Regions from separate parts of the Williamsia sp. R60 genome, predicted to be linked through region 2. Evidence: riboswitches for the same ligand, from Rfam matches in the RefSeq annotation. Region 2 holds a riboswitch; the other holds the start of a gene.
What was found. A riboswitch is a leader RNA that binds a small molecule or an ion and turns the genes downstream of it on or off. The one in region 2 is predicted to bind cyclic di-AMP.
Positions count from the first base shown of each region.

Region 1: another riboswitch for cyclic di-AMP. It lies ahead of ACVWY6_RS06085 (C40 family peptidase); the one in region 2 lies ahead of ACVWY6_RS10225 (transglycosylase family protein).

Region 1 is NZ_JBSSGR010000001.1:1,343,224-1,358,841, forward strand. Features, by position in the region: gene ACVWY6_RS06035 (cytochrome c oxidase subunit 4) at 1-222, shown strand, start outside; gene ACVWY6_RS06040 (GNAT family N-acetyltransferase) at 266-793, shown strand; gene qcrB (cytochrome bc1 complex cytochrome b subunit) at 1,134-2,750, opposite strand; gene qcrA (cytochrome bc1 complex Rieske iron-sulfur subunit) at 2,747-3,919, opposite strand; gene qcrC (cytochrome bc1 complex diheme cytochrome c subunit) at 3,916-4,839, opposite strand; gene ctaE (aa3-type cytochrome oxidase subunit III) at 4,894-5,505, opposite strand; gene ACVWY6_RS06065 (hypothetical protein) at 5,655-6,137, shown strand; gene trpD (anthranilate phosphoribosyltransferase) at 6,147-7,199, shown strand; gene ACVWY6_RS06075 (Lrp/AsnC family transcriptional regulator) at 7,275-7,550, opposite strand; gene ACVWY6_RS06080 (DEDD exonuclease domain-containing protein) at 7,555-9,342, opposite strand; cyclic di-AMP (ydaO/yuaA leader) riboswitch at 9,881-10,060, shown strand; gene ACVWY6_RS06085 (C40 family peptidase) at 10,075-10,650, shown strand; gene ACVWY6_RS06090 (NlpC/P60 family protein) at 10,907-11,950, shown strand; gene ACVWY6_RS06095 (hypothetical protein) at 11,967-13,412, shown strand; gene ACVWY6_RS06100 (glycosyltransferase family 4 protein) at 13,432-14,556, shown strand; gene ACVWY6_RS06105 (SRPBCC family protein) at 14,630-15,049, shown strand; gene ACVWY6_RS06110 (SRPBCC family protein) at 15,046-15,483, shown strand; gene ACVWY6_RS06115 (ArsA family ATPase) at 15,498-15,618, shown strand, end outside.
Region 2 is NZ_JBSSGR010000002.1:697,364-712,981, reverse strand. Features, by position in the region: gene ACVWY6_RS10270 (sacsin N-terminal ATP-binding-like domain-containing protein) at 1-1,466, opposite strand, end outside; gene ACVWY6_RS10265 (DUF3027 domain-containing protein) at 1,473-2,297, opposite strand; gene ACVWY6_RS10260 (MFS transporter) at 2,608-4,380, shown strand; gene ACVWY6_RS10255 (DUF2771 family protein) at 4,391-4,927, shown strand; gene ACVWY6_RS10250 (cold-shock protein) at 4,994-5,407, opposite strand; gene ACVWY6_RS10245 (hypothetical protein) at 5,561-5,812, shown strand; gene ACVWY6_RS10240 (flavin reductase family protein) at 5,821-6,333, shown strand; gene moaA (GTP 3',8-cyclase MoaA) at 6,427-7,518, shown strand; gene ACVWY6_RS10230 (MoaD/ThiS family protein) at 7,521-7,769, shown strand; cyclic di-AMP (ydaO/yuaA leader) riboswitch at 8,071-8,243, shown strand; gene ACVWY6_RS10225 (transglycosylase family protein) at 8,251-8,856, shown strand; gene ACVWY6_RS10220 (molybdenum cofactor biosynthesis protein MoaE) at 9,007-9,444, opposite strand; gene ACVWY6_RS10215 (MogA/MoaB family molybdenum cofactor biosynthesis protein) at 9,444-9,938, opposite strand; gene moaC (cyclic pyranopterin monophosphate synthase MoaC) at 9,938-10,477, opposite strand; gene ACVWY6_RS10205 (hypothetical protein) at 10,481-10,669, opposite strand; gene ACVWY6_RS10200 (helicase-associated domain-containing protein) at 10,703-13,033, shown strand; gene ACVWY6_RS10195 (DNA repair helicase XPB) at 13,184-14,836, shown strand; gene ACVWY6_RS10190 (RNA polymerase sigma factor SigJ) at 14,957-15,618, shown strand, end outside.

The DNA.
Region 1 (15,618 bases), on a different contig from region 2:
CCCGAGGACTACGAAGACGCCGAGGTGTCCGACGGTTCAGGCGAATTGGGTTTCTTCAGCCCCGGCAGCTGGTGGCCTGTGGTGATCGCGCTCGGCGCCGCAGTGCTCGCCGTGGCCATGGCAACAAGCAACTTCTGGTTTGTGGGTTTCGCAGCCGCATGCATCATCGGTGCAGTCGCCGGCCTGGTGTTCGAGTACCACACCGGGCAAGAAAAGCACTGACCAGCAGAACAACATCGATCCTTCTTTGCACTCAGCTCCTGGGATGTCCGTAGAGATACGGCACACCTGGGAGCTGAGTGCTTTGCAGCGTCATCACCTGCGTGAGCTCTTCGACCGCGCTTTCGACGGTGAGTTCGCAGACACCGACTACGACCACGCCCTCGGCGGCCTGCACGTCACGGTCGCGTCCGACGGCGGCGACGTGGTAGCCCATGCGGCAGTGGTGGCCAGATCCATGGTCGTCGACGAAGAACCACTCCGCGTCGGGTATGTGGAAGCGGTTGCAGTCGACCCCACACGGCAACGACAGGGTCTCGGCCACCAGGTGATGGAAGCGTGCGAGCGAATAGTCCTCGACGCCTACGACTTCGGGGCGCTCAGCGCCAGCGCGGCAGGCGAAGCCCTCTATCGTGCACGAGGCTGGCGCCCTTGGGAAGGCGAACTCGGGGCGATGACGCCAGACGGCTCGATCACGACGCCTGACGACCGTGGAGGCGTTCACGTCTTCGGTGAAATCGGACGGTCCGATGGTCGTCTGCTGTGCGACTGGCGCTCCGGCGACCTCTGGTGATCCGCATGGCTTTGTAGCGCCTGACTGTTCCTGTTCCAATGGGGAGTTCCGGGGTCCAGATCGTCTTTTGACCGGCCGCGGTGCGCGCGCCGTAGCTCAGTCTTTCCCGTCGTTGTCGGCACGCTCAGGAGGCGTCCTTCTGTCCACACCGGCCGCGAGCATGAAGGTGGGGTAGGGGAGAGGTGCCTCGTCTGAGGAACCTGTCCGCATACGAGAAACCCGGGGCAACGAGAAATCCGGGGCAAGACAATCCGGCGCGCACGGATAGCCCGGCAGAACAGATCCGGGCATAAAAAATCCGGGCCCCGATACGGGACCCGGATTTTTGTGGTGTTGCAGATCAGTCGGTGAACGGGCTTCCGCCACGAGCCTGAAGGGCGCGCAGGGCGTCCTTCTCGACGTGGTGGGCTTCGCTGTCGAGCTCGATCTGACGCTGCTGCTCTTCCGGCGGGTCAGCCACCAAGAGCGAACCGCTACCGGGGTGCCCGGCCGAGCCCAGCTTGTTCATCCGCTTGGGTAGCGCTGCACCCTCGTACGGCATCGGAAGCGGGTGACCGTGATCATCGAGGGGTCCGAGCGGCTGGTGCAGCTCGATGTACTCACCATGCGGGAGACGCTTGATGATTCCGGTCTCGATGCCGTGCTCGAGCACGAAGCGGTCACTGCGCTGCAGGGCCAGGGCCCAGCGGTAAGCGATGTAGTACGCGAGCGGCGGCACGATGATCAGACCGATGCGTCCCATCCACGTGGTCGCGTTGAGCGATATGTGGAACTTGTACGCGATGATGTCGTTCATGCACGACACGGTGAGCACGATGTAGAAGGCGAGTGCCATCGCGCCGATACCTGTACGAACCGGGGTATCGCGAGGCCGCTGTAGCAGGTTGTGGTGAGCATCGTCGCCGGTGAGGCGCTTCTCTATCCACGGATAGGCGAACATCACGGTGATGATGATCCCGATGACAACAACCACCCAGAAGATCGCTGGGATCGTGTACGCGTTTCCGAAGTAGACCTCCCACGCCGGCATCAGGCGGGCAAGTCCGTCGGTCCACATCATGTAGATGTCGGGCTGCGAACCGGCCGACACGTGCGCCGGGTTGTATGGCCCGAGCACCCACACCGGGTTGATCTGGAAGATGCCGGAGATGATCGCGAGGAAGCCGAAGGTGACCGCGAACAGCGCACCGGCCTTCGCCGCGAAGACCGGGAGAATGCGGACGCCGACAACGTTCTGTTCGGTACGGCCGGGGCCGGGGAACTGAGTGTGCTTCTGGTACCAGACCAGTGCGAGGTGTGCACCGATCAGGGCCAGGATGATCCCTGGGAAAAGCAGCACGTGCAGTATGTAGAGCCGCGGAATGATGATGTCGCCCGGGAACTGACCGCCGAACAGGGCCCAGTGGATCCAGGTACCGACAAGCGGTATTCCGAGGACGATGCCCGACATGGCAGCGCGGACGCCGGTGCCCGAGAGCAGGTCGTCGGGGAGTGAGTATCCGAAGAAGCCCTCGAACATCGCCAGGAGCAGCAGCATGCAGCCGATGACCCAGTTGGCCTCACGTGGCCGACGGAACGCACCGGTGAAGAAGATGCGTGCCATGTGGATGATGATCGACGCCGCGAACAGCAGTGCTGCCCAGTGGTGGAGCTGTCGGACGAACAGACCGCCGCGGACCTCGAACGAGATGTCGAGCGTGGTGGCGTACGCCTTGGTCATCATCACGCCGTTGAGCGGTTCGTAGGCGCCGTTGTAGACGACCTCGCTCATCGACGGATCGAAGAAGAACGTCAGGTACACACCCGAGATCAGCAGGATCACAAAGCTGTAGAGCGCGATCTCGCCGAGCAGGAAGGACCAGTGGGTGGGGAAGACCTTGTTGATCTGCCGACGGAGACCGGGAGCCAGGTGATACCGGCTGTCGACCTCTTCTGCGCGTTGCGCGAGTTTGCTCATGGTCTGTCCTTCCCCTGGCCGCGTTCCCAGAACGCCGGCCCGACGGGTTCGATGAAGTCGCCGGCCGCCACCAGATAACCCTGTTCATTCACAGTAATGGGCAACTGCGCGAGCGCGCGAGCAGCTGGACCGAAGATCGGCTTGGCGAACTCGAGGGCATCGAACTGGGACTGGTGACACGGGCAGAGGATTCGGTTGGTCTGCTGCTCGAAGAGCGATGCCGGGCAACCGAGGTGCGAGCAGACCTTCGTGTAAGCGAAGTAGTCGCCGTAGTTGAAACTTTCCTGGTTCTTGCGCTTGATGGCCCGGGCCGCATCGTTGGGACGCAGGCGGATCAACATCACGGGGTTGTCCACCGCACGCAGTCCCTCGAGAAGCTTGTGCCGAGATTCTTCCGTCTCTCCGACGCCATCGGAGACCCGCCACGGGAAGACCGTCTCCATGCCGCCGGCATCGAGATCTTCGGGCCGGACGAGGACAACCTGGTGTGGGTTGCCGGTGTCGCGACGCAGGAAGACCGTCTCGTTGGGGGTTTCGGGCGAGTTGTGGATCGGCGACCACCCGGTGTTCCAGAGCGGGGAGTCCTTGCCCTCGGCCCACGGGTTCTTGATGATGCCACCGACCAGGGCGACGAGGCCGGTGACAGCGAAGGTTCCGAGGCCGAAGAGTCCGGCCCCGATGATCATCTTCCGACGACCGATCGTGGACGACGTCATGGTGTTGCCGAGCATGGCGGCAGCGGTCTTCTTGTCGACCTCGGTGGAGCCACCGTCGTGGCGGTCCTGGACCGAGATCTCTTCGGGGATGAACTTCTTGGTGAACTGGATGGCGCCCACTCCGATGGAGAGGATCGACAATCCGAAGGTCACGCCCAGCAGGGGAGTGTTGAAGATGTACTGCCAGTAGTGGTCTCCACCGGGCATCACGAATTCCCAGTGGTTGAAGATGAAAATGACAAAGCAGGCCACCGCAGACAGACCGGCCAGCAGGAACCAGAGCGCGACCGACCGCTCCGCGCGCTTCTCCGCCTTGCTGCCGGGCTCGGGGAACCGTTCCCGACGGTGGATGATCTCCACACCATCGAGATTGGTTCCGAGCTTGACCAGCTGGTCGTTGCTCATCCCGTCGAGCTCGTCCTGGGTGGGGACAGATTTGTGTTGATCGCTCATGTGCGTGATCCCATCCACATCGCGGCGGCGACGATAGCCACTACGCCGACAGCCCACATCGCCATTCCCTCGGAGACCGGTCCGAAGCCGCCAAGGGCGTACCCGCCCGGTGCTTCGGGGCGCGTCGCGTACTTGACGTAGCCGATGATGTCCCGCTTTTCCTCGTCGGTGAGCTGACGATCCGAGAACTTGGGCATGTTCTGCGGTCCGGTCAACATCGCCGTGTAGATCTGTTGCTCATCGGCCGGGTCGAGGACCGGCGCGAACTTGCCCGACGACAGTGCGCCGCCGCGACCGGTGAAGTTGTGGCACGACGCGCAGTTCAGCCGGAACAGCTCGCTACCGCGGCCGATGTTCTCGCCGCGCAACTGCTCCTGCTCGACAACCGGGTAGCCGTCTTCGAAGATGACGTTTCCGTTGGCGTCCTTGGCGTACACGACCTGGGGGCCGCCGCCGACCGACTGGATGTAGGCGCCGAGTTGGTCGATCTGGGCCTGAGTGAACTTGGCCGGCTTGCGCTGGATCTGAGCCTCACCACGGACCGCGGGCATACGCCCGGACGAGACCTGGAAGTACACCGACGCATCGCCGACGCCGACCAGTGACGGTCCGCGGTCGAGCACACCTTCGAGGTTGGCACCGTGGCACGTGATGCAGGACGTCTCGTAGAGCTTGCGGCCATCCTGGATCAGCGCCGCACTCGACTCGCTGTCCGCCTTGGCGACCTGCGGGTCCGGGGTGATCGCGGTGGCCAGGCCTCCGGCGACCACAAGACCTGCGAGTAACAGCAGGATGCCGGACGCGCGACGTCGCAACTTGCGGCGTGCCTTGGCCTTTTTCGCGTCGATCCTGCCTGCGCCCTCGCTCAGGGCGCCCTCAACCGAATCCCCGGGTGAGGTGGGTGGGGGAGATGAACTCATCTGTGTCTCTCTGCTAAGCGGACTGACTCTGCCTGGGCTGAAGTGTGGTGCGCGTTACCGGATGAAGTAAATGGTCGCGAACAGGGCAATCCAGACGATGTCGACGAAGTGCCAGTAGTAGGACACGACGATCGCGGCGGTTGCCTGAGCCGGGGTGAACTTGCTCAACCGCGTGCGGATCAGCAAGAAGACAAAGGCGACGAGACCGCCGATGACATGCAGGCCGTGGAACCCGGTGGTGATGTAGAACACCGAGCCGTAGGCGCTCGACGACAACGTCGTGCCCTCGTGAACCAGGTGGTAGTACTCGTACGCCTGACCGGCGACGAAGATCGCGCCCATGATCAGCGTGATCGTGTACCACCGGCGAAGGCCGAAGACGTCGCCACGCTCGGCGGCGAAGACACCGAGCTGGCATGTCACCGACGACAGGATCAACACGGTGGTCACCGGGATCGCCAACGTCAGGTTGAGCTCGGTGGGCTCCATCGGCCAGTTGCCGTAGTTTCCGGCTCGCGCGACGAAGTACATCGCGAACAATCCGGCAAAGAACATCAGCTCGCTCGAAAGCCACACAATCGTGCCGACGCTGACCATGTTGGGTCGGTTCAGCGAGTGCACGCGCTGGGTGATAGCTGATCCTGTGGGTGCTGCAGCGCTAGTCACCCCAGAAGTATGACGGTTCGTAGTAAGCGCTGACTACTTGGGTCCAGAATTTTTTCCGGCGGGTCGCGCCGACCCAGGTAGACGCCTGCATATGCCCTGTTCCCGGCGTGTCCGAGAGCTGGAAATCACACACCTGGGAGGCTGGTGGGGTGCCTCGCGACGTGAACGGGAACCCGGTCGAAGTGTCCCGGTGGAAACGATGGTCCGGTCGGCTCGCCGGTGGCCGAAAGCCCAACGGGGAGTTGTCTGCCGACGATCCTTCTCTCGTGGTGACAGCCGAGAGTTTCGACGACGCGGAGGCGGCGTCGGCGGTGCTCGCCGATTCCGGTTGGCGCGAGCACGAACAGTCGGTTCTGCGGCACCTGCTGGTGCTGCCGTCCGGGGCCGTCCCAAGGGCGCTGGAGCTCGCGGCCCAGGACCACTACGGGCCCGTTCCGGTTCCGCCGGGGACCGGTGTCGAGGCCGCCGGCGGCAACGAGGTGGTGGCACTGGCTCGCGTACAGCTGATCGATGCCCTGCACGTGTCCCAGGAACGCTCCCGGATGGCCGGTCTGGCCCAGCGGCACGGCGGCTCTGCAGTGGGCTGGCAGGTACTGCAACCGCCGACGAATCGGGTTGCGGGCGGTGGATAGGCTGCCCCTGTGACCCACTCGAACGTTCCGGCCCGTACGTGGCCGCAGATTCTCGGTGTTCTGGCCGATGGCCACGACCTGGATCCCGACGGTGCCGAGTGGGCGATGAACGAGATCATGACCGACAACTCGACCCCCGCGCAGATCGCCGCTTTCGGGGTGGCGATGAAGCTCAAGGGCCCCACACCCGGGGAATTGCTGGGCCTGGCAACGGGGATGCTCGCCCACTCCACTGTGGTGCCCACAACAGGCTATTGCGTCGACATCGTGGGAACCGGTGGTGACCGGTCGAACACGGTGAACATCTCGACGATGGCATCGGTCGTGGTGGCCGCAGCCGGTGTGCCGGTGGTCAAGCACGGCAATCGCGCGGCGTCGTCGAAGAGCGGTGGCGCCGATGTCCTGGAGGCTCTGGGCGTCAAGATCGCGCTGAGCGCCGACGGCGTCGCCACCTGTGTCGGCCAGGCGGGCATCGCCTTCTGTTTCGCCCCCGTGTTTCATCCCGCGTTGCGGTTCGCGGCGGCCCCCCGCAAGGAGATCGGCATACCGACGGTCTTCAATGTGCTTGGCCCCCTGACCAATCCGGCACAGCCGACCAGCGGTCTTGTTGGGTGTGCCTTTGCCGATCTCGCGCCGGTACTCGCCCAGACATTCGCTGATCGTGGTCATTCTGTACTCGTCGTCCGCGGCGACGACGGCCTCGATGAACTGACCACGACGACGACGTCGACCGTGTGGCAGGTCGTCGACGGTGCCGTGCACAAACAGACTGTGGACCCCACGACCATCGGTCTGGCCCGGGTCGAGCTGGAAGCACTTCGAGGCGGCGACGCTGACCACAACGCGCAGGTCGCGAGGGACCTGTTCGCCGGGGCGACGGGGCCGGTACGCGATGCCGTGGTGCTCAATGCTGCCGGCGCGCTGGCTGCCTACCGCCGCGACCGCGGCGCGGATCTGCACGAACAGCTGCGCACGCAGATCGACGTGGCTGCCGACGCGATCGACTCCGGCGCGGCCGCGACCCTGCTCGATAACTGGGTGCGCGTGAGCAACGCCCTATGACGCACCCTCGATAGGGGTTGTCCGTCGGGCTCCCCGGTAGGCCACCGACCAGGGCGGCCGACGGGTGTTCCCTCGCTACTCGCCGATGGAGAAGCCGGCGTCGACGTCGGCGCTGGAGTAGCTCTTGAAGGCGATGTGGGTGGCGGTGTGCTTCACACCCGGCAGCCGACTGATCGCGGCGGTGACGACGTCGGCGATCTCCGCGTGGTCCCGGACTCGGATCTTCGCGATCAGGTCGACGTCACCCGCACACGAGTACACCTCGGTGACGCCTGAGATGTCGGCCACAGCCTGGGCGGTCTCCGGGATCTGATGGACATCGGTCTGGATCAAGACGATGGCGGTAATCATTGACTCAGCCTAGGTCGCCCTCGAGTGTGATGGTGCGACGCGCCGTACCCACCTTGTCGCGCCAGTGGACGTGCCGGCCGCCACCGTGCCGCGGCAAGCTGAACCCGCTGGTGGCACAGACGATTCGCACACCTGGTCCGGTGAGCCACCGGTACACCAACGCGACTTCCTCGTGGGGCGCGCCGTACAGCGGTCCCGGTTCGGGGAGCACTGTCTCCGCACCGGCCGCGAGCGCGGCGACCACGGGCATCGGAGGAACGCCCCGCGCGGCGACCCCGGCGCTTGCGAGGCGGCCGTGCCTGATCACCGCCAGGTCCCATCCGCCGCGTCCATCGGGTGCGGCGGCGACCATTTCCGAGATGCGGGCCAGCGCAGCCAGCCTCTGACACCGTTCCAGGTGGGCGATCAGGTGGTCGAGTCGATCGCGCAACCGCGCGGCGTTCTCGAAGAGTTCGGCACGGGCGAGCGACTCGAGTTTGTCCAGAGCCAGCTGAACGGGGAGGTCGGTTCGGCCGCTGAACAGGTCGGCGACGGTTCGGGCTCGGGGGAGATATGCCTCGGCGGCAAGTGGTTCGGTGGTGGCCGCGTGGCAGCCGCCGACCACGCGCCGCCCGTCCGGGCCAACCTCGCACACATGAAGTGCAGTGGCCCGTAGTGCGGTACGGCACGTGCGCAGGCCGCATGTGTCGGCGATGAGGTCTGCGACGTCATGGGCGATGGCGCGGGAACGAAAGGGGCCGACCGAGGTCGCGGTCGGGCTGCGGCTGATCTTCAAGCGCGGGAACGCCTCCTCGGTGAGGCATATCCACCAGCCGAGATGTGGGAACTTCGACCGGCGGTTGTAGGGCGGCGCGTAGGCCCCGAGGAGGCGCAGTTCGCGCACCCCAGCCTCGATCCGATGGGCACACTGGACGTGGTCGACGCGCGTCGCCAGTTCGACCATCTCGCGTATCCGGGTGCGGTTCTCCGAACCGGTGAAATAGCTGCGGACCCGCCTGCGCAGGTCGGTTGCGGTGCCCACATACAAGACCTCGTCAGAGGGGCCCCGGAACATATAGACACCGGGTTCGGACGGCAGGTGGTCTGCCAGGCCCCTCTTGTTCCGCGTGGCACGGGAGACCCCGGGCAGGAAGTTGCGGAGGTCGCCGAAGGTGTGGATGCCGAGATTGCCGACCCGCTCGAAGAGCCGGTGCATCACCTCGACAGTTGCGCGGGCGTCGTCGAGCGCTCGGTGGGTCGGGCGGGTCTGGACGGCGAAGAGGTCGGCGAGAGCCGAGAGTTTGACAGTCGGCGCCTCGTCTCTGGTCAGAACTCGACGGGCCAGCTTCACGGTGCACAGCACCCGGCGGAACGGCCACGGGTGGCCGAGCTCGGTGGCAGCGGCGCGCAGGAAGCCGGTGTCGAACCGGGCGTTGTGCGCCACGATCACCGAGTCGCGGGCGAATTCGAGGAAGGCCGGGAGCACCTGGTCGATCGTCGGGGCCTGGTAGACCATCGCTTCGGTGATGCCGGTGAGGCGAACGATGTGTGGAGGGATGCCGCGCTGTGGATTCACGAGAGTCGCGAAGTCGCCCAGCACCTCGCCGCCCCGGACCTTCACGGCGCCGATCTCGGTGATCCGGTCGCCCAGCGGGCTGCCCCCGGTGGTCTCGAGGTCCACCACCACGAATGTGGTCTCCCGCAGGGGGACGTCGTCGGGGTGGTCCAGTACGGGATCGTCGAAACACAGCTGAGTCCCAGCAGCCTCACCAACAACACTCACACCGCGAACATTAGTTCGATCCACCGACATCGCCGCGGTGGCGCAGTGCGAGATGGCTTGTCAGACCGTGGAGTTAGCGTTCGGCCATCGGGGTCGAATCAGAGGGCTCCGGACGTCCGGGAGAACCCTGAGAACCCTGAGAAAAGGCCCCCTAAACCGAATGAGACGGAGATCACAATGCTCATAGACTGCAACACCTGCCCAGGCCGTCGAGTCGCCTGCGACGACTGCATGATGACCGTTTTCCTGGGTCCCGTAGGTGTCCCCAACAGCGCAAACGACGAAGTTCGCTGTGATGAATTCGTTATTGACCACCAGGCGCGCATCGATGACGCCATTGCGGTGTTCCATGCTGCGGGCATGATCGGCAAGTCTGACCGTCACGGTCAGGACGTGGCAGTCAACGCAGGTAACAGGGTTTTTGTTCCCCGATCTGGCGGTCATCTGCGAGCTGGATGACCCGACACGCCGGTCGGTCTCCTGTCGGTCCCCTAGTGGACACGGACCATCACGGTTTCGTAACCTTTCTGAGACCTTGCGAAAGCGTCCACTCCAACCGGAGCGGATCGTAGGGTCGCCGCTCAATCACCGTCCTGGTGAACCGGGGAACCACTGATGCGAATGCGAGTTCACATCCGGGGTGAATCCCACTGAACCCTGAGGTCTTCAGACTTCTGGGTTCACCGGGTAGGGCCATCTTCCGGCCCGAATCCGACAGCTAACCCGGTAGGCGGATAGGGAAGAAACAGGAGACATCGCTTCGTGGCGAAACATCGTTTGCAACAGCCGAACCGGGGCATCAAGAGCGCCCGGGGCGCACTGATCGCCGGATCGATCACTCTCGGCACCATGGGAATGGCCGCAGCGCCGGCCATGGCTGCTCCGATCACCGTCCCCGGTGTCGGAACCTTCGAGATCCCGGGCCTGGCCGAAAACCAGATCCCCAATGAGTTCAAATCCCCCAACATCCTGCCGCAGGCAGCGCAGCCGGTCCGGCCCGCAGGCCAGATCGCCGCTGATGCCGCAGTGAGCAAGATCGGTTCGCCGTATGTCTACGGCGCAGCCGGCCCCAGCGCATTCGACTGCTCGGGTCTCGTCTACTGGTCGCACCAGCAGGCCGGTCAGACCATTCCCCGGGACAGCTACGGCCAGCTCGGCGGTGGCACTCACGTCGACGCTGCGAACATCCAGCCCGGCGACGTCGTGATCTACAACGGTGGCGGCCACGCGGGCATCTACGTCGGTGGCGGCCAGGTCGTCCACTCTTCGACCGAGGGCGTGCCCGTCGGTCGGATGGGTCTCAACGACCAGTCGATCGTCGACATCCGTCGCTACTGATCTACACAACTGAACACGACCATTGGGCGGGGCCGCACTCGAGCGGCACCCGCCCAATGGCTTCCGAACACCCGGTTGCAGACAGTCTGGCCGTCCGCGCTCGGTGGGGCGAAGGCCTGTGTAGCCTGGCCGGGTTGGTCAGTGCAGCGGGATCGGTCGAACAAGACGTACCGAATGAGCAGCTGATCTGTTCGGTACACACAGAGGTAGAAGGGCTCGGGTTGGCCCGCGTGAAGTGTTGAGGAGTTTCATCGTCGTGGTGCGGAAGCGTTATGCCGCCGTCATGCAGACCGTGATCGCGGCTGTGGTGTTGGCGTTGGCGGTTGCACTGGGCGCAGGTGCGCCGGCCGGTGCCGAACCGGGACCGCAGAGCCCGGATGACATGCTCACCGAATACACGCAGCTGGGCCGCGAGGCCGAGCAGGCCACCGAGGCCATTCACAACACCACGATCGAACTGAACAACCAGCGCGGCGCTGTCACGGCGGCGAACGAGGCCGCTTCGGCGGCCGAGCGCACCCTTGCCGAGCAGGAGAAGCAGGCCGAAAGCCTGCAGGGCGCAGTTGATGCACTGGTCAACGCCAGTTACCGGGGCGCGCGGGTCAATCGTCTCTACGCCGTCCTCGTCAGTGACTCGCCGCAATCGCTGCTCGACCAGATGTCCGGACTCGAGATGATCTCGCGTCAGACCGTTGCCGACGTGAAGACGTTCAAGGTCGCCAACGACAAAGCCCTGGAAGCGCAAAAGGTGGCGCAGGACGCGAAGACGAAGGCCGAACAGGCAGTGGCCGTCGCCGAGAAGACCAGCGCAGACCTGCAAGCCAAGCAGAGTGAACGAATCTTCAAGGCCACCGAGATCAGGGCGATGTACGAGTCGTTGACCGGCAAGCAGCTCGCTGCACTGGCCGGGCCCAAGATCGAGTTCGACGCCTCCATGTTGCCCGCCGGGACGGCCCCCGAGGTCATCGCTGTTCGTGCGGCGCTCACCCGGATCGGCGATCCCTACGTGTGGGGCGCCACCGGGCCGGATCAATTCGATTGTTCCGGGCTGATGGTGTGGGCGTACAAACAAGCAGGCAAGACGTTGCCGCGGTCCAGCCAGGCGCAACTGGCGGGCGGCACCCCGGTGGAGCGAGATGCTCTGCGGCCCGGCGATCTGATCATCTACTACCCCGACGCCACCCACGTGGGCATGTACATCGGTAACGGCTACGTGGTGCACGCCTCGACATTCGGTGTCCCGGTCAAGGTCGCTCCGATCGATGGAGCCGGCCCTTACAACTCGGCCCGTCGATACTGAAGTCACCGGACCGCCAGTGACTTCCGAGCGCGAGTCCCCAGAGCGCGAGGACCTCGACGCCGCACCGGCAGCGGACGCCACGTCCGAGCGCCGGAATCCGCTGCGCCGGAAATGGCTGGGGGTCCTGATCGCCGTGGTGCTCGTGGCCGTTGTCGGCATCGTCGCGACAGTGCTGGTGTGGCCGTCGGACTCGGACACCGATCCACCTGCTGCAACTCAGTCCGCGCGTCCGCAGAATCCGTACGAACAGTCACGGTCGCTGGGGGTCACCCTGACCTTGCAGGCCTACACCGATGCCCTGCGCGAGGGGGATGCCGAGTCGGCTCTGGCGCAGTTGGATGCCTCGGCGACCACTGCCTTGCGTGAGCGGACGGGTGCATCGGCAGCGGGTCTGCCGGCCTTGCCGCTCAGTGCTTTCGACTTCCGATTGTCGGCGAGCCGCGAGTTCGAGCGTCTTGTCCCCGCCGAACTCCAGGAGCGTCTCGACGCGCAGGGGAGCAGCGACTCCTGGGTGGCCCCCGTGCAGTTGCGATACGGCTACGAGGGGATCGACTCGATCCCGGTTGTGCTCGACCTCCCCATGGTGATGGCCCAGTACCCGGAGGGCTGGAAGATGGTCGCCGATGCGGGGCCGCTCTTCGGGCAGCCCGCGCCTGCGGGTCAGGTGTGGGAGTTCCCGTCACCGTCGGCGACGTCCGTCGCCACCGCGCCGGGGGAGTCCTTGGTGTTGACCAACGGGTCCGACACCGGCTTCACCGCCCGTCTGGAGGAACTGCTGCCGGCCGCCGCCGGAGCAGTCACGCAGTTCTGGGGCACCAAGTGGCCGCAGGGCGCGGGGATCGTCGCTGCCCCCACCGACGACGAGTTCCGATCGCTCACCGGTGCTGCCACCGCCGACGCCCAGGCTGCCGCGGCCGTCTCGATCTTCACAGGAGTCGATCCCGCCGGACCGACCGCCCTGGGGCAACGTGTGGTCTTCAGTCCTCAAGCGGCGCAACTGGATCCGAACGCACTCGCGGTGGTGCTCCGGCATGAGCTGTTCCACGTCGCCGCTCGCACCGTCACCGCTCAGGCCGCCCCGGTCTGGGTGACCGAAGGGGTGGCCGAATATGTCGGCCGCCGAGGGACTTACACCCGCCTCGCCGACGCCGCCCCGACCCTGGCCGGGCAGGTCGCAGCCGGTGAGGTGCCTGCGGACCTTCCCAGCGATGCGAACTTCTCTCCGGGCAGTCCCGACGCGGCGTTGTCCTACCAGTCCGCGTGGTCTGTGGCGGCCTTCATCGCGGACAAGTTCGGCGACGACAAACTCAAACGTTTTTATGTGGCGCTGGCCGGCGCTGATCAGCCGACCGACCCTCAGCTGGTGGTCAAGTCCCAGGACACCGCCTCGAACATCGTTCTGGGGATCTCGCGCGAGGAACTCGTCGATCAGTGGCGTGGCTGGCTCACTGCGTCACCCTGATCGCCGCTACGGTGAGCCAATGCACCGTACGCTGTTGGTCACCAACGACTTTCCGCCCCGGCAGGGGGGTATCCAGTCGTACTTGCAGAACCTGGTCGAGCGGTTGCCCGCCGGCGACGTGGTCGTCTATGCGCCGCGATGGCGCGAAGACAGCCACATCCGGTTCGACGCGGAGCAGGACTACGAGGTCGTCCGCCATCCCACGACGTTGATGTTGCCCACGCCTGCGGTTGCGCGGCGGGCAGCCGACCTGGTTCGGGCGCATCAGGTCGACACCGTCTGGTTCGGGGCGGCGGCTCCTCTGGCCGTGCTCGGTCCGGCCATGCGACGCGCAGGCGCACAGCGTGTGATCGCCAGTACGCACGGGCACGAGGTCGGCTGGTCGATGCTTCCGGTGGCGAGGCAGGGTCTCGGCGTGATCGGCCGAGGCACGGACGTGATCACGTACGTGAGCAAGTACACGCGTGACCGTTTCAGTGCAGCATTCGGCCCCCGCGCGGCACTCGAACACCTACCGCCGGGTGTGGACACCGAACGGTTCAAGCCGGATGACGTTGCCCGACAACGTCTTCGGCAGTTGCACGGACTCGGTGACGCGCCGACCATACTGTGTCTGTCCCGACTGGTCCCACGCAAAGGGCAGGACATGTTGATCCGGGCGTTGCCCGAGGTCCGTGCAGAGATCCGCGACGCCACGTTGGTGATCGTCGGGGGTGGCCCCGATGCCGAGCGGCTTCGGGACCTGGCACGCAAAGTCGGTGTCGCCGAGCACGTTCTGTTCACCGGCTCGGTACCCGCCGACGAGCTTGCCGCGTACCACAACATCGCGGATGTCTTCGCGATGCCGGCGCGCACCAGAGGTCGGGGACTGGACGTCGAAGGTCTCGGCATCGTCTACCTGGAAGCCTCGGCGTCGGGGATCCCGGTGATCGCCGGTGAGTCGGGAGGCGCCCCGGAAACAGTGAAGCAGGGCGAAACGGGTCTGGTCGTGGACGGCCGGTCGATCCGAGAGATCGCCGATGCCCTGACAGCTCTGCTGGGAGACCCGGACCTGTGCGCATCGATGGGTGCTGCGGGACGGGATTGGGTCCAGTCGCGGTGGCGGTGGGAGCACATGGCCGGCCGGCTCCGGCAGCTGCTGTGACCGCCTGCGGCGCTGCGGACCCTCAAAGCAGGGTTGTGGTCGGACCGGTGCACCGATATGTGAAGCTAATGCGGTGACCAGTATCCAGGTTGCCGACCAAACCTTCATCGCGGCGCCGCCCGAGTCGGCGACCGCGGTGATCTCCGACCGCGCCAATTGGCGCCGATGGTGGCCTGATCTGCGGCTGACCGTGGTTCAGGACCGAAAAGAGCAAGGTGTGCGCTGGAAGGTGTCGGGCCCCGTCGAGGGGACGACCGAGCTGTGGCTCGAGCGGGTGCTCGACGGCTTCGTGCTGCACTATTTCCTGCACGCGGAGCCGACGGGGACGCTCCCGTCCGAGCCGAGGGCGCGCGGGACCGAGCTGGCGCGGATGAACCACCGGCGCCGGGTGGCCGGCCGCGTCATGTCGTTCGAGGTGAAGGACCGCCTCGAGCAATCCCGGCACGTCGGCGGACCGGCAGCCGGCGCACCGGCCGCGGGAGGGTCGCGATGACCGACCGCACCGAACAATCCATCGTGATCAACGCAGACGCAGCCGACATCATGGCGGTCATCGCAGATTTCGAGCAGTACCCGCGGTGGGTTTCGGCCGCGCGCAAGGTGGAGGTGACCGTCCCGGGCCCCGGAGGTCGCGCGAAGCAGGTTCGGTTCGTGCTCGATGCCGGCGTCCTCAAGGACACCTACGAATTGAGTTACGAATGGACCGCCGATGGGCACTCTGTGAGCTGGGACCTGGTCAGCAGCGATCTGCAGACCGCGCAGCACGGTAGTTACCGGTTGGTGCAGCAGGCACCCGGGTCGACGAAGGTCACCTACGAACTGACCGTGGACCTGTCGATACCGATGATCGGCCAGCTCAAACGGCGGGCTGAGAAGGCCATCACCGACGCGGCCCTGAAAGAACTGAAGAAGAGAGTCGAAGACTGATCGATCTAGCGCCCATCCACCTCGTTCTCGGGCCGGGTGGTGCCGGAACGTCGACGGTTGCCGCCGCCGGTGCCGTCGGCCTGCCGCAACACCACAGCGGGTCCGGACGACGCGGGAAGACGCTTCTGGTGTCAC
Region 2 (15,618 bases):
TCGAGCAGATCGTGGTTCGCCGCAGGATGGACGGTAGGGAGCCAGCTGGGGGCGACAACGGCGGCATCCTCGTCGCCGCGGTACGGCGGCAGCACGGTTCCGCGGGCACCGGGAAGTGTCCGTCCGTCGGTCAAGGGCACCGGGAGCGCCCCGAGTTCGTCGACCTGGCCCTGCGCCACCACCGACAACTCGGCGTAGAGGTCGCCCCACCACCGTGGTTCGCGTTCCAGACCGGTGAGCCGTTCGGCCACCTCGGCCAGACCGATCTCCGTCACACCCACCGACCTCAGCGTGCTGAGCGAGCCCCGGCCGGACAGGTCCGGGTGCACCAGCGTCGTGATGACCTCGCCCAAGAGGCCGGCGAGCCCGGCGGTGAGGTCGGGCAGCACCTCGGCCCGGGAGGCGATCAGGTCGTCGCCCTCGGCACCCGGAACCCAGGCGTGCCCGGCCAACTCGGCGATCAGCGCTTCACGCAGTCGTTCGTCGTCGCGTCCGGCCGCGAACCCCGGCGCCGGGACGAGCCCCATTCGCTGATCGATGGGCAGCTCGGCCACGATCTGTGCGTATCCCTCTGCCAACACGGCTATGTCGGCGTCGGGGTGCAGCCCACGACGATCAGCCGTCAGCTGCACATCGCCGACACAGATGGCCGGCACGGTGAGCTCGACGTCGGTGCGGGTGGGTGCACGCAGCACATCGCGACGCACGCGAACCGGTCTGCCGTCGCGCAGCGGGAGCAACCAGCGGGCGCGCGGCGCCACGAGCTCACGCCAGCTCGCACCGCCGACGGAGATGATGTCGCCCTCGCGGACGGTTCGAAAGGTGTTGTCGGGCAGGGTTATCGTGTCGATCGATTCGAGCTCGAGCAGCAATTGCACACTTTCGGCGGCAAAACCGTCGAACATCGCGGCCATGTCGATCGAGTTGTCGATCTCCATCACCACCTCGGTGTCGAAGCCGTCGATCGGCGCGGTGTCGATCGGCCACGCAAGGCGCAGCGTCGGCACCTGCTCCACCACCGCCCCGTTCGCGGCGAGTTCGGCACGCGTGCGTTCGGCTGAGAACTCGAATGATCCGCTTCTCGAACGGATCTCGACATGACGCGTCACCGCGGCAACAGCGGTGAACCCCACCCCGAACCGTCCGATCAAGCCGTCGCCGTGTTTGCTCGAGGAACGCAGCGCCGTCAGGGCAGCGGCACCGTCGGAGTCGACAGGTGCGCCGGTGTTCGCGATGTGCAGCCACCGACCGTCGTGCCACACACGAACCGAACCGATGATCCCGGCAGCCGTCGCGGCATCGGCGGCGTTGGCGACCAGCTCGGTCAGCAGGCGATCGCGATACCCGACGCCGACCAGATCTGTTTCGGCAGCAGTGTCTTCACGCAGGCGGGTGGGCGAGGTGAGCCACGACCCGAGAATCGAGTCGCGCAGACGGCCGAGGCCGAACGGGTCGGACGGCTGCACGACAGGTCAGGAGTTGGCGTGGATCTCAACCGCGCCGTCGTCGTAGGCATCGTAGGCGGGGCTTCTGCCGCCGGTGGGCGCCTCGACGTCCGAGTGGGCGCCGCATCCGTACTCGGCGTGCACCACACGGCCGTCCGCGGCGTATTCGTTGGCGCACACACCGAACGCGGCGCGCAGCGAACCGACCACGGGGAGGTAGAAACCGCAGGTGCCGCAGTTGTGCCGGGCGCTCCTGGCCATCTCGGAAGCGGGACCGTGCTCACCCTCGACCCACCGCGAAGCCGCCTCGAGCCGACCCTCGCGGCTCAGCAGTCGTTTGCGGCCCAGACCCAGTTCGGTCGCCACAGCGGACTCTTCGCCGAAGGGGTCGTTGTCGTCGTTGTCGACGTACCCCGGGACAAGGCGTGGGTCGTCGGCGGGCGTCGCCAGCAGATCTCCGGGGTTCAGGTCTCCCGGCCGAACCCGCTCGGCCCACGGAACCCATTCCGGCGCGGTCAGTGCGGTGGAACCCGGCAGCAAGGCCACCTCGTTGACCGTGACGTCGTCGCAGCCAGGGCATCCGGCCAGGACCACACACCACTGCCATCCGCGGTAGCCGGGCACCTGGGCGGCAAAGTAGTGGGTGACCGTGAAGGCGGCCTCGGTGACCGCTTCGAGGTGGTCACCGACCTCTTTGTCGTCGGCGTCGATCGCGGCCCTCGCCTGCGAGACGGCCGCAGTCAGCAGCGCTTCCACGCGTTTCTGCTCGGCGTCATCCCTCTCCTGGTCGACATGACTGCCGGGCCCGTCGTGATCAGTCACTGCGTCTGTCTGCTCGGTAACCGCGTTCACGTCCTCCAGTGTGCCGTATCGGGGCGCGCCGCAAGTGCCCGAGGGTTGGTAGGCCTGCGTCGGATAGGGAACAATCGGGAAAGTGAACCGAGGAAATCAACCACACGATCCTCGTACGACCTCCTCGGGCAGGGGCAGAGGCACTCAGCGCCCCGCCGACCCCGCCGGGCAAGACCCCCGCCAGCCGCCACGACCGGGGCCCGCAGCGCATCCGGGTTCGGCCAATTATCCGGTGGACGGCTCGACGCCGGGAACCCGCCAGCCACGTCCTGGGGGTCAGCCTTCCTATCCGCGCGGCGGCCAGCCCCCCATGCCACCGCGTGGCCCGCGACCGCCCAGTGGCCCTCCCAACGGTGGTCCTGCTCAAGGCGGTCCGCCGCCCGCGTCCACGGCTGCGTTCCCCCCTCACGACGACAGCCGCCGGAACGACACCCGCCAGCAGACATCGCGCAACCCGCATCTGCCGCCACTGGACGAGACCGACTACCACCGCGAGGAATCCGGCGGCCGGGCAATGCCCCGCAAACTCACCGTCACCCGCGTTGCCGCGCTTCGAGGCCGGGAGCTGACATCGAAGGGCCTGGGCAAGATTCATCAGGCCGCCACCGCCGACGGTGCCGACCGTTCCGGTCTGACCGCGTTGACCTATCCGACGGTGGTCAACTTCGCGGTCGACGCCGCGATGACGATCGCGTTGGCCAACACCTTGTTCTTCGCCGCCGCAAGCGCGGAATCCAAAGGCAAGGTCGGCCTCTACCTGTTGCTGACCATCGCGCCGTTCGCGATCATCGCCCCACTGATCGGGCCGATGCTCGACAAACTCCAGCGGGGCCGTCGGATCGCGATGGCCGGCACCTTCGCCGGGCGCACCGTGCTGGCCCTGCTCGTGATGGCGAACTGCGGTTGGGACGACGCCGCGAACCAGCTGACCTACGACCCCTGGGTGCTCTACCCATGCGCACTCGGAATGTTGGTGCTGTCCAAGTCATTCGGCGTGCTCAAGTCGGCCGTCACACCGCGTGTCCTGCCGCCGACCATCGACCTGGTCCGGGTCAACTCCCGACTGACCACATTCGGGTTGGTGGGCGGAACGATCCTCGGCGGTGGTGTGGCAGCACTGTGTGAAGTGTTGCTGGCCAAGGTCCTTCCCCTGCACCTGCCCGGGGCCATGGTGTGGCTGGCGATCATCACCGTCGCCGGCGCCGTGCTGTGCATGCGCATCCCGTCGTGGGTGGAGGTCACCGCGGGCGAGGTCCCCACCACACTGACCTACCACGGTGAACCGGCACGCGATCCCTTGCGACGCCCCGATCCTGCCCAGTACCCCCCGCCTGGTGGCGCACAGCCACCGAGCGCAAAACAATCCGGCGAGAAGGCCTCTCCGGTCAAGGCCCTGGCGGCCACGATGCGTCAGCCCCTGGGCCGCAACGTACTCGTCGGTCTCTGGGGCAACGGCACCATCCGCATCCTGACCGGCTTCCTGACCCTGTTCATCGCCTTCTACGCGAAGTCGCAGCAGGGTGGCGGCAGCGGCTGGGCCCAGGTCGCCATGCTCGGCGCGGTCGGCGCGGCCGCCGGCATCGGAAACTTCATCGGGAACGCCACCGGCACACGACTGGAGCTGAAGAACCCCGAGCGCATCATCGTGATGGTGACCGGTGCCTGCGTCGCGGTCGCGGCATTGGCCGCAGCGTTCGGCAGCCTGCTGTTCGTGGCCATCGCGGCGCTCGTCGCCTCGGGAACCAGCGCCATCGGCAAGGTCTGCCTGGACTCGTCCATCCAGAACGACCTTCCGGACGAATCCCGGGCCTCGGCTTTCGGTCGCTCTGAGACCGTCCTGCAGATGAGCTGGGTGTTCGGCGCATCCCTTGGTGTGCTGCTCCCGCCGAACCTCACCATCGGCTTCGGAGTCGTCGCAGGATTGCTGGCCCTGGGCCTGGTGCAGACCTTCGTCACCAACCGGGGCTCTACGCTGGTCCCCGGATTCGGCGGCAAGCGGCCAGACATGACCATGCCCACCGGCGCAATCCATGTCGATCCGCACATCCGCGAGGCCTGGAACAAGGGCGGCGGAGACCGATGAGTTGGGATACATGAGCGCACGCTTGACCACAGGCGAGAAGAAGTTCTTCGCGATCGCCGTCATCACCGTTCTGTTGCTCGTCGCCGTCATCGGCGGCTCGGTGGCCGCGTTGGCCTCCGGACACGAGGACAACGACGTTCCGTATCTGCATGTCGCGAACGGCAACACACTGATCACCGTTGAGCCGCTGATCTATTGCTCCATCGAGGTGACGAACTGCGAAGGATCGCCGACCAACAAGCCGGCGCGGATCCCCGTGCAGGTCGGCGACGCGGTGATGGTGTCGCTGTCGAGTGACCTGTCCGTCGGGCCCTGGACGCTCGTGGTGCAGTACCTCACCAAAGACGGGTTCGACAACACCGCCGAGGTCTTCTACCGCAGCGACAGCAAACGCACATTCACCCTCGCCTCGACCCGCGACCGGATCCTGGCGACGATCGAGATCAAGCAGCCGTCTCAGAAAGAAGACGCGGGCGGCTTCATCCCACGCGGGATCTGGGGCATCGACACCCTTCCCGACGGTGTCGATGTCCCAGCGTCCGACTAGTTCGAAATCCGGCTGGTTGAAGATCCGGCCGGTTGGAGAACCGGCAGCGGTGTCACACGAGTACTGCTAGGTCTCGAGCTCCCGGGCAACTGCCCGCACCACCTCGGAGATCCGGGCGGCGGTCTTGCGGTCGGGGTATCGGCCCTTGCGCAGATCCGGCTGAATCTTGCCTTCCAGCAACGTGATCAGGTCGGCCACCATGCCGTGCAGCTCATCAGGACTGTGCCGCTTGGGCTGTTCCTTGCGCGCTTCCCGCGTGTTCTTGGCAACGCTGGGAGCCGGATCGAGAACCTTGACCGTCAACGCCTGTGGGCCGCGACGGCCCGCTGCCATGCCGAACTCGACCCGCTGGCCGGGTTTGAGCGCCTCGGTCCCATCGGGGAGCGCGGACGAGCGCACATAGACGTCTTCGCCCTCATCTTGCGAGAGAAAGCCGAAGCCCTTCTCCGCGTCGTACCATTTCACCTTGCCGGTAGGCACTGTGCTCACCCTCATCTACTCGCATTGCCCAAAACGAAAGCGCCCGCTGCGGGCAACTGGCCCAGCCGGACGCGTTCGGTCAGTCTAGCGCCTCGGCCAACCCCCGAGCACACGGGTTTTCGGCCGCCTCGGACCTGCACTACCGTTGTCTACATGCGCAAAGCCGAAGGCAGCCTCTTGCTGCGGGCCGCTGTGGGACTGTTCGCCATCGGAGTCATCGCACTGCTCTGGCTGTTTCTGAGTACGCCGATCACCGGTGAGACCGCTCCCCTGTTCGTCTATCTGCTCACCATGTGTGCCCCGCTCGGCTTTTTGCTCGGGCTGATTTTTGCGTTGCGATCAGGGCGACGCCATCGGAACGCGGCTGCGCACCAAGGCCGCGGCTCGAGGTCGCCACTACAGTGACTGACGACATGACGCTCTCAATCGACGGAGCATTGACTCCCACCAGTGACGGCACGGCACTCCGCGCTGCATACAGCTGCTTTCCGACCGGTGTGGTCGCGGTATGCCACCAGGGCGACGGCGACCCCATCGGCATGGCCGCCAGCTCGTTCGCCACGGTATCGCTCAACCCGCCACTGGTGTCGCTCTGCGTTCAGAACGAATCGACGACGTGGCCCAAGTTGCGCAGCGCTCCCGTCATCGGGCTGTCGGTGTTCGCCCATGATCAGGACGCCGAGTGCAAGCAGCTCGCGGGCCGGGCCGATGCGCGATTCACCGGGCTGCGGGTGGAAACGACCGACGACGGCGCACTCTTCGTCGGCGGAGCGGTGGCCCAGCTCTCGTGCACCATCTACAACGAGATACCGGCCGGCGATCACAGCCTGGTCCTGCTCAAGGTCGAGGCGTTGCGCGCCGACCCGTCGCAGGAGCCGCTCGTGTTCCACGCCAGTGCGTTCCGGGCGCTGGAAAGACGGGCGTAGCAACCACGACTTCGGCGCCCATCAGAAAACGACCGTAGTCAGTTTTCCCCGGGGATCCGACCTCGATCGGGCGATCACCGTAGGCTTGTACAGGTGACCGCCATCGCTCTGGGTATGCCAGCCGGCTTATCCGTCCGCCCGCCCGTCGGGACAGACGCCGTCATGCCCACCAGCGGTCCCATGGTGGACACCTTCGGGCGCGCTGTTCGCGACCTCCGCGTCTCGGTGACCGACCGCTGCAATCTGCGCTGCACGTACTGCATGCCCGCCGAAGGCCTCGACTGGCTCGATCGCGACGACGTACTGACAGCTGCCGAGATCGTGCGGGCGGTCTCGGTGGGCGTGCGCGAACTCGGAGTACGAGCCGTCCGGTTCACCGGCGGCGAGCCACTGCTGCGCAAGGACCTCCCGGAGATCATCGAAGCGGTTGCCGCCCTTGACCCCCGACCCGAGATCGCGCTGACCACCAATGGACTGGGCCTGGCCCGGCAGGCGAAACGATTGGCAGCTGCCGGCCTGGACAGGGTGAACGTATCCCTGGACACCGTCGACGCCGCCAAGTTCGCTGCCATCACCCGTCGCGACCGCCTTCCCGACGTGTTGGCAGGCCTCGAGGCCGCCGCCGACGCCGGGTTGACCCCGGTGAAGGTCAATGCCGTGCTCGACACCGCCGGCGGCCTAGACGACGCCGCTGCGCTCCTGAAGATGTGCCTGGACAAGGGCTACCAACTGCGGATCATCGAGCAGATGCCGCTGGACGCCGAACACCACTGGTCACGCACCTCGATGATCACCGCCGACCAGATCCTCGCCCGCCTGCAGCAGGACTTCGACCTGCGGCCCGACGACGTGGCACGTGGGTCGGCCCCGGCGGAACGCTGGATCGTGGAGGGTCATACCGGGCTCGACGGGAGGCCTGCCCGAGTCGGGGTCATCGCCTCCGTGACCCGCCCGTTCTGCGGCGATTGCGACCGGACCCGGCTCACCGCGGACGGACAGCTTCGCAATTGCCTGTTCGCCACCTCGGAGACGGACCTACGCGGTTTGCTGAAGTCAACTCACGCTACAGATCAGGAAATCGCGCTGCGGTGGCGACAGTCCACGTGGGGCAAGCTCCCGGGCCATGGCGTCAACGAGCCAGGCTTCCTCCAGCCCGCACGGTCGATGTCGGCGATCGGGGGCTGACTATGCGTATCTGCGTCCGGTTCTTTGCCGCCGCCCAAGCAGCCGCGGGTGTCGAGCAAAGTGTGGTCGAACTCACTGACAAAGCCACTCTTGCGGATCTGGAAATCCAATTGGGTCAAAGCAATCCACAGTTGGCTGAAGTGCTCGAGAGATGCTCATATCTGCATGAGTCCGTCGCCGTTCGGGACCGCTCACGGGTGCTCTCGAGTGGCGACACCGTCGACGTCCTGCCGCCGTTCGCGGGCGGTTGAGCGCATCTGACCGTGCGCAGCAACGGGTCATTCGACCCACATCCGCGTCTCATTCCTTCGGATGAGGCTGTGACGTTGCTCACATAACGGTTGGGTTACGGTACGGACACAGGACGACTGTCATACCGATGAGCAGCAGTAATGCCGAAACCGCCGAAAACGGGCCCGCCGACACGTCGAAAAGGCCGTCGAAGAAGTTATGTGTAACCACTGATTAACCCGTACCGTCTGTCTCGGTCGACCTGATCGGCCAGACCGCAAGTGAATATTCCCGGCTCGCCGCGCCCAACCTCGTCCCGCGAACCGAGAAACTCCAAACGCATTTCAGGGACGAGGACGGGGGACCCAACATCTCCTGGAGATCACCGGGTTCCGAGAAATCGGAGCCCTTGGGGTGAAGCCCGCGCAAGCGGACCGAGCAACCTCTCGCTCGAACCCGACAGCTGACTTCGTAGGCGCGTGGAGAGAGGAAGTACAACTCATGTCCGGACGTCATCGTCAGCCGACCACCACTGGTCGCACCATCGCCAAGTTCGCCCTCACCTCTGCCGTCATCGGCGGCGGCGCCACCCTCGCCTTCGCAGGCGGCGGCAACGCCGGTGCAGCCACCGACGCCGAGTGGGACCAGGTCGCCTCGTGCGAGTCGGGTAACAACTGGGCCATCAACACCGGCAACGGCTACCAGGGTGGACTGCAGTTCAGCCCCAGCACCTGGACCGGCCACGGCGGCGGCGAGTTCGCCCCCTCCGCCGACCAGGCAACCCGTGAGCAGCAGATCGCTGTCGCCGAGCGTGTCCTCGCCAGCCAGGGACCCGGCGCATGGCCGACCTGCGGCACCGGCCTGAGTGGCGCCACCCCGCGCAACGCTCCCGCTGCAGCGCCCAGCCTCGAGATCCCCGCAGCACCGGCTGCGCCCCAGGCTTCGGACCTCTCGGCTCAGACCGACGAGATCGCGAACGACCTGAAGTCCGTGTTCAACGATCCCACCGTTCATGCGCTGATCGACCAGGCCAACGCGGCCGGTGACCTCGACGCCGGATCCATCGCGTTCTACAACCAGTACCGGGACATCCTGCCCCTCCCCTGATCTCGGGGAGCCCAGACGAAGGGCCTCGCACGCGACCATGAGTCCGTGCGGGGCCCTTTTCCATGTTCCGATGATGGTGGGTTCGGGCAAGCATTTGCCCAGGTCGACCCCGCCCGAACCCACCAATTCCGGGCGGGTGGGGCACTCTGGTCAGGCGCAGCCAACCCATTCGTCGGTGCCGTCGGCGAAGATCTGGTGTTTCCACACCGGGAGTTGGGCCTTGACCTCGTCGACCAGCAGCGCACAGGTCGCGAAGGCTGCCTGGCGATGATCGGCTGCCACGGCCACCACCAGCGCCGCATCACCGATGGCCAGTGGCCCCACCCGGTGCGACACAGCGACCGCACGTACGCCGTCGGCCCCGGCCGCGATCTCTGCCACGACCTTCTCGACGACCTCGCCGGCCGTCGGGTGCGCGCTGTAGTTCAGTGCGGTGACGTCGCGGCCGCCGTCGTGATTGCGCACCGCGCCGACAAAACTCACGATGGCCCCAGCTTTTCCGCCTGCCGCCTCGGAGGCGAGGGCCTCATGGTCGGCGGTGGACAGAGCCTCTTCGGTGACCACGGCACGGGCGACGATGGCAGCCATCAGTGGTCGCCTCCGTTGATCTGGTCCAGGGCGTGGGTGAGCACAGGTGCGAGAACTTCGAGGCCGTCACGGACACCACCCGTGGAACCGGGCAGATTGACGATGAGGGTACGGCCCGCGACACCGGCCGTGCCCCGCGACAGGACGGCCGTGGGGACTTTGGGCAACCCGCTGTTGCGGATGTCGTCGGCCAGACCGGGTATTTCGCGTTCGATGACCGCGGCGGTCTGTTCGGGGGTCTGATCGGTCGGGTTCAGACCGGTGCCACCGGTGGTGAGGACCAGAGCCGTCTCATCTCCGACTGCTGTTCGGAGTGCTGCGCCGACCTGGTCACCGTCGGGAACCACCACCGGGTCGTTCACCACGAACCCGCGGTCGCGCAACCATTCGACGATGATCGGCCCCGAGCGGTCGGCGTACACACCACCTGCGGCGCGCGTCGAGGCCACGACCACCACTGCAGTGCGGGGGTCGGCGGCGTGGGGATCAGACATCAGACCCCTCCGTCCGCAGAACCGGTCTCGTCAACCGGCCGGTTGTCCCGGGTCCAGTGACCCTTCTTGCCGCCGGTCTTCTCCTGGAGGCAGATATCGGTCATCTGCGCGCGCGGATCGACCGCCTTGACCATGTCGTGCAGGGTGAGTCCGGTCACCGCCACCGCAGTGAGGGCTTCCATCTCGACGCCGGTGCGGTCGGTGGTGACCGCGGTCGCGCGCACCTCGATGAAGTCGGTGCCGAGCTCGAAATCGACGCTCACGGTGCTGAGCGCGACCTGATGGCACAGCGGGATCAGCTCGGGGGTCTTCTTGGCGGCCATGATGCCGGCGATGCGGGCCGTTGCCAGCGCATCCCCTTTGGGCAACCCGCCCGTCGACAACAGCGAGATCACGTCGGCGGTGGTGCGAAAAACCCCGGTGGCCAGCGCTTTACGCGTGGTGGCGGCCTTGCCGCCGACATCGACCATCTGCGCCGCCCCCGCCTCGTCGAGATGGCTGAGACGTCCAGGGCCGGGCCGGTCGGTCGGCGCGCTCACCGATCAGCGATTGACGGTGGTTCGCGGGTGAAGGTAAGGCAGGTCGTCGACCGGGAGCGGGAAGGTGACCTCACCGAACGGTGACAGAGCGCCGGAGACGTGCGCGGCGAACTCACTGACGGCGTGCTCACCCTCGGGAACCTCGGGCCAACCATTATCGACGTACTTCTTCTTTTCAGCCACGGGCGTCATTCTGCCATGAGTGGCCCGCATATCATCTACTGGATGAGCCCCGACCAGCCAATCAGTCTGGCCGACGACCTCGCCCGCCGCGACGACGACCAACTGCTCGATCTCCTGCAGTCCAGGCCGGATCTGGCCAGCCCTCCCCCACCCGGGGTCGAGGTGCTTGCGCAGCGCGCGATGTCGGCGGCCTCGATCAACCGATGTGGCGAAGACCTGGACCTGCTGGCGGTGGCGGTGCTCGAGACCATCGCGGAACTGGGTTCACGATCCGAACAGACCCGTGGGCTGTCGCCTGTGTCCACCGACGCCATCGTCGAGGCGCTGTCGGAGCGCGCCGCACCCGACGCGATCCGGGCGCGCATCGACAACCTCGTCGACCTCGCGCTGCTGTGGGGATCGCCCGCTGCGCTGGTCACCGGACCGCACATGGCTGCGGCGTGGCCGTGGCGTTCACGTCTTGCGACCGCCCCTGTCAACGCGTTGTCGCTCACCGAGATCCGAGCGAAGATCGACGCCCTCGGCGAACGGGAGCGTGACCTGTTGTCCACGCTGGCGTCGGGACCCGGCCTGGGTCGAACCCGCGACGCCGGGCTCGGACCCGAGTCGGATCGGCCGGTCCCAAGGTTGGTCCATCAGGGACTGCTGCTGGTGGTCGATGAGCAGACCGTCGAATTGCCGGTGGTGATCGGCCAGCTCATCCGCGGCGAGGATCCAGCCGAGCCATTCGAGCTGCGGCCGCCGGAGCTCTCCGGTGGCGGTGGACGCAAGGTCGGGCTGGCCGAGGTCGATGCCGCGGCCGGGGGCGAAGCGCTCGAGTTCCTGCGGCACAGCGCCGACGCCATCGAGACCCTCGGCGCCCACCCGGCGGCGGTTCTGCGCGCCGGTGGCATGGGCGTCCGGGAGATCCGTCGACTCGCCAAGGCCCTGTCCGTGGACGAGAAACGGGTCGGCCTGGTCATCGAGGTACTCGCCGGGCTCCGCCTCATCGATTCCGGATTCCCCGTGCCCGACCCGTCGGACGGTCTCGAACCGTCGTGGGCCCCGACCACGTCCATCGACAGCTGGTCGCATCAGGCACCCGAGCGCCGATGGTTCTCCATCGCCTCTGGGTGGCTGGATCTGCACCGCAGGCCGTGGCAGATCGGCGGACGCACCCCGGACGGCACGTTGATCGGCGCGCTGGTCGGTGCGATGCCCGAAGGTGCTGCCCGGGCCGAGCGGCTACTCGTGCTCCAGGCGCTGGCCGAGGCCAAACCCGGGGCCGACGTCACGCCGGTCGCCCTGGGCAGGCACATCGCGTGGCGCCATCCCCGGTGGCTTCGCCGCATGCCGCAGTCGACGATCATCGAGACACTCGCCGAGGCCCAGTCGCTGGGCCTGGTGGCTCACGGTGCCCTGACGTCGGCGGGCCGCGAACTCATCGCAACCGGTACACCCGACGAGGTCGAGGCCGCGACGGTCGCGGCGATGGCCAAGTCCATCCCCGCTCCCATCGACTTCTTCTTGGCTCAGGCGGATCTGACCGTGACCGCCCCGGGACCGCTGACCCCGGAACTCGCCGCCGATTTGGCTCTGGTCGCGGACCTGGAGTCCGGTGGCGCGGCCTCGGTGTACCGGGTGTCGGAGTCGTCGGTTCGCCGCGCGCTCGATGCGGGCCGTACCGGCACCGAGCTGATGACACTGTTCACGTCCCACTCGAAGACCCCTGTGCCGCAATCACTCTCGTATCTCATCGACGATGTCGCGCGTAAGCACGGACAGCTGCGCGTCGGCGTGGCCAGTACGTTCATCCGTTGCGAGGACCCGACCACGCTCGCGGCGGTGCTCAATTCACCGGTGGCCGAACAGTTGTCGCTGCGCGCACTGGCCCCGACCGTCGCAGTGTGCGACGACCCCATCATCGACGTCCTCGACATCCTGCGGGCGGGCGGATTCGCCCCGGCGGGCGAGGATTCGGCCGGTGAACTGGTGGACCTGCGTACGCGAGGGGCTCGGCTGCCGACCCCACGGGAACGACGCGCGTCGGCACGCAAGCCGTCGCTCAGCTCACCCGCTCGCGATCGATTGGCTGCGGTGGTAAGCCACATGCGATCACAGGACGCGGCGAACGCAGCCACGCTCACCGCGGCCGGAGCCGGAGGGTCATCGGTGACCGGTGGCGGCCTGCCAGCGACCGCATTGCTGCAGACCGCGCTGGCGAACAAGCAGTCGGTACGCCTGGGGTACGTCAACGCCGAGGGCTTCGCGTCCAAGCACGTGGTCGTGCCCCGGATGATCGGCGCCGGCCAGGTGATCGCCCTGGACCCGGGCAGCAACGACGAACACCGGTTCTCACTTCACCGGATCACCAGCGTGGAGATCGTCGACTGATTCCGCGCGGCCACCACGGGCCGAGGCCTCCGGGAAGTTCGGTGGCCTGTTGACTGTTGATCACGAAGCGAGTTGCCACATGTAGCAGCTCTCGATCCCCCGGCCACCGCTCGTGGCACAAACTGCTGCTTCTGAGGAGAATGGTTCCTTGTGACTGACGGACCGTTGATCGTGCAATCGGACAAGACCCTTCTACTGGAGGTCGACCACCCCCAGGCTGCCGAGGCGAGGGCCGCGATTGCGCCGTTCGCCGAGCTCGAGAGGGCTCCCGAGCACGTGCACACCTACCGGGTGACACCACTCGCCTTGTGGAACGCTCGTGCCGCCGGGCACGACGCCGAGCAGGTGGTCGATGCGCTGGTCACGTTCTCCCGTTACGCGGTGCCGCAGCCTCTGCTGATGGATGTCGTCGACACCATGGGCCGCTTCGGCCGGCTACAGCTGGTGAAGAGTCCGGTGCACGGATTGACCCTGGTCAGCTTCGACCGCGCGGTGCTGGTCGAGATCATGCGCAACAAGAAGGTGGCGCCGATGCTGGGCGCCCGGGTGGACGACGACACGGTCATCGTTCATCCCTCCGAGCGCGGCCGTCTCAAGCAGATCCTGCTGAAGGTGGGCTGGCCTGCCGAGGACCTCGCCGGGTACGTCGACGGCGAAGCCCACGAGATCAAGCTGGACGAGAACGGCTGGGAGCTGCGTGACTACCAGCAGCTGGCTGCCGAGTCGTTCTGGGCGGGTGGTTCCGGTGTGGTTGTGCTGCCCTGTGGTGCAGGGAAGACCATGGTCGGTGCGGCCGCGATGGCCACGGCGCAGGCGACCACGCTGATCCTCGTCACCAACACGGTCGCCGGCAGGCAGTGGAAGCGCGAGCTCATCGCACGGACGTCGCTGACCGAAGAAGAGATCGGTGAGTACTCGGGTGAGCGCAAGGAGATCCGCCCTGTCACCATCGCCACCTATCAGGTGATGACCCGCAAATCCAAGGGCGAGTACCGGAATCTTGATCTGTTCGACTCCCGCGACTGGGGGCTGATCATCTATGACGAGGTCCACCTGCTGCCCGCGCCCGTGTTCCGGATGACGGCGGACCTGCAGTCGCGGCGCCGCCTCGGTCTCACCGCCACCTTGGTGCGTGAGGACGGCCGGGAAGGCGACGTCTTCAGTTTGATCGGGCCCAAGCGCTACGACGCGCCGTGGAAGGACATCGAGGCGCAGGGCTGGATCGCTCCCGCCGAGTGCATCGAGGTTCGGGTGACACTCACCGACAACGAGCGCCTCGAATACGCGGTCGCCGAGCCGGAGGAGAAGTACAAACTCTGTTCGACGGCGCACACCAAGATCAATGTGGTGAAGTCGATCCTCGAGCAGCACAAGAACTCTCAGACACTGATCATCGGCGCCTATCTGGACCAGCTCGACGAACTCGGCGCTGCCCTCGACGCGCCCGTGATCAAGGGGTCGACGAAGAACAAGGAGCGCGAGGAGTTGTTCGCGAAGTTCCGCACCGGCGAGATCCAGACGCTGGTGGTCTCGAAGGTCGCGAACTTCTCGATCGATCTCCCCGAGGCGTCGGTCGCGGTCCAGGTGTCGGGCACATTCGGTTCTCGCCAGGAAGAGGCTCAGCGGCTCGGGCGATTGCTGCGCCCGAAGGCCGACGGTGGTCAGGCGCACTTCTATTCGGTGGTCTCCCGCGACACGGTCGACGCCGACTACGCGGCACACCGCCAGCGGTTCCTCGCCGAGCAGGGGTACGCGTACCGGATCACCGATGCCGACGATCTGCTCGGACCCGCCGTCGGCTGACGATCTTTGGGCTGACGTTGTTTGGCCGGCGATCTGGGGGGGGCGTGCATCGGCCGACGACGCGGGGGTGGAACCACCGGCAATGGGCATCTGACGATCGGCAAACTGTAAGCTGTCGAGGTGTCCACTGCGACGTTCGAGCGGAGTGACCCGCAGCTGTTGTCGGTCGGCTATCGGCTCACCGGCAGTGTTGTCGCTGCCCTCGGCATAGCGGCCGACGGCGGTTCCACCTCAGACCCGGCAGACCGCTTGGTCCGCACAGTGCGGGCCGCCCTCGCGGCACTGCAGGCGGTTGCAGTACGCAAACAGAGCTACACCGGGCCGTGGCTTCCCGAACCCATTGTCCTCGAACCTGATTCGTTCGAGGACCCGCTGGCGTCGGCCGTGGCAGGCCACGGCGCACGCCTGGCCACGATGGTGGCCCTGGAAGCACTGTCCCCCACCACCCGCATCTCGTATGTGCTGCGGGATTGTTTCGGAACAGACGCCGGACAGATCGCCGGTGCACTGGCCATCTCGGCCGACAAGGTCAACCGGCTCGCCGACAAGGGTGCCGAGCTGATGGCCGACACGCTGCAGCCCGACAGCATCGAAGACCACAACGAGGTGGTCGCGCAAGGCGTGCTCGCGTTGACGCTGGGCGACATGGAATCGCTTGCCGCACTTGCTCACCCGGATCTGACGTACTTTGCCGACAGCAACGGGGTCACGAGGTCGGCAACCGGCCCGATCGTCGGCTCGGCCACCGTCCTGCGACTTCTCTCCACCGTGATGACCCGATA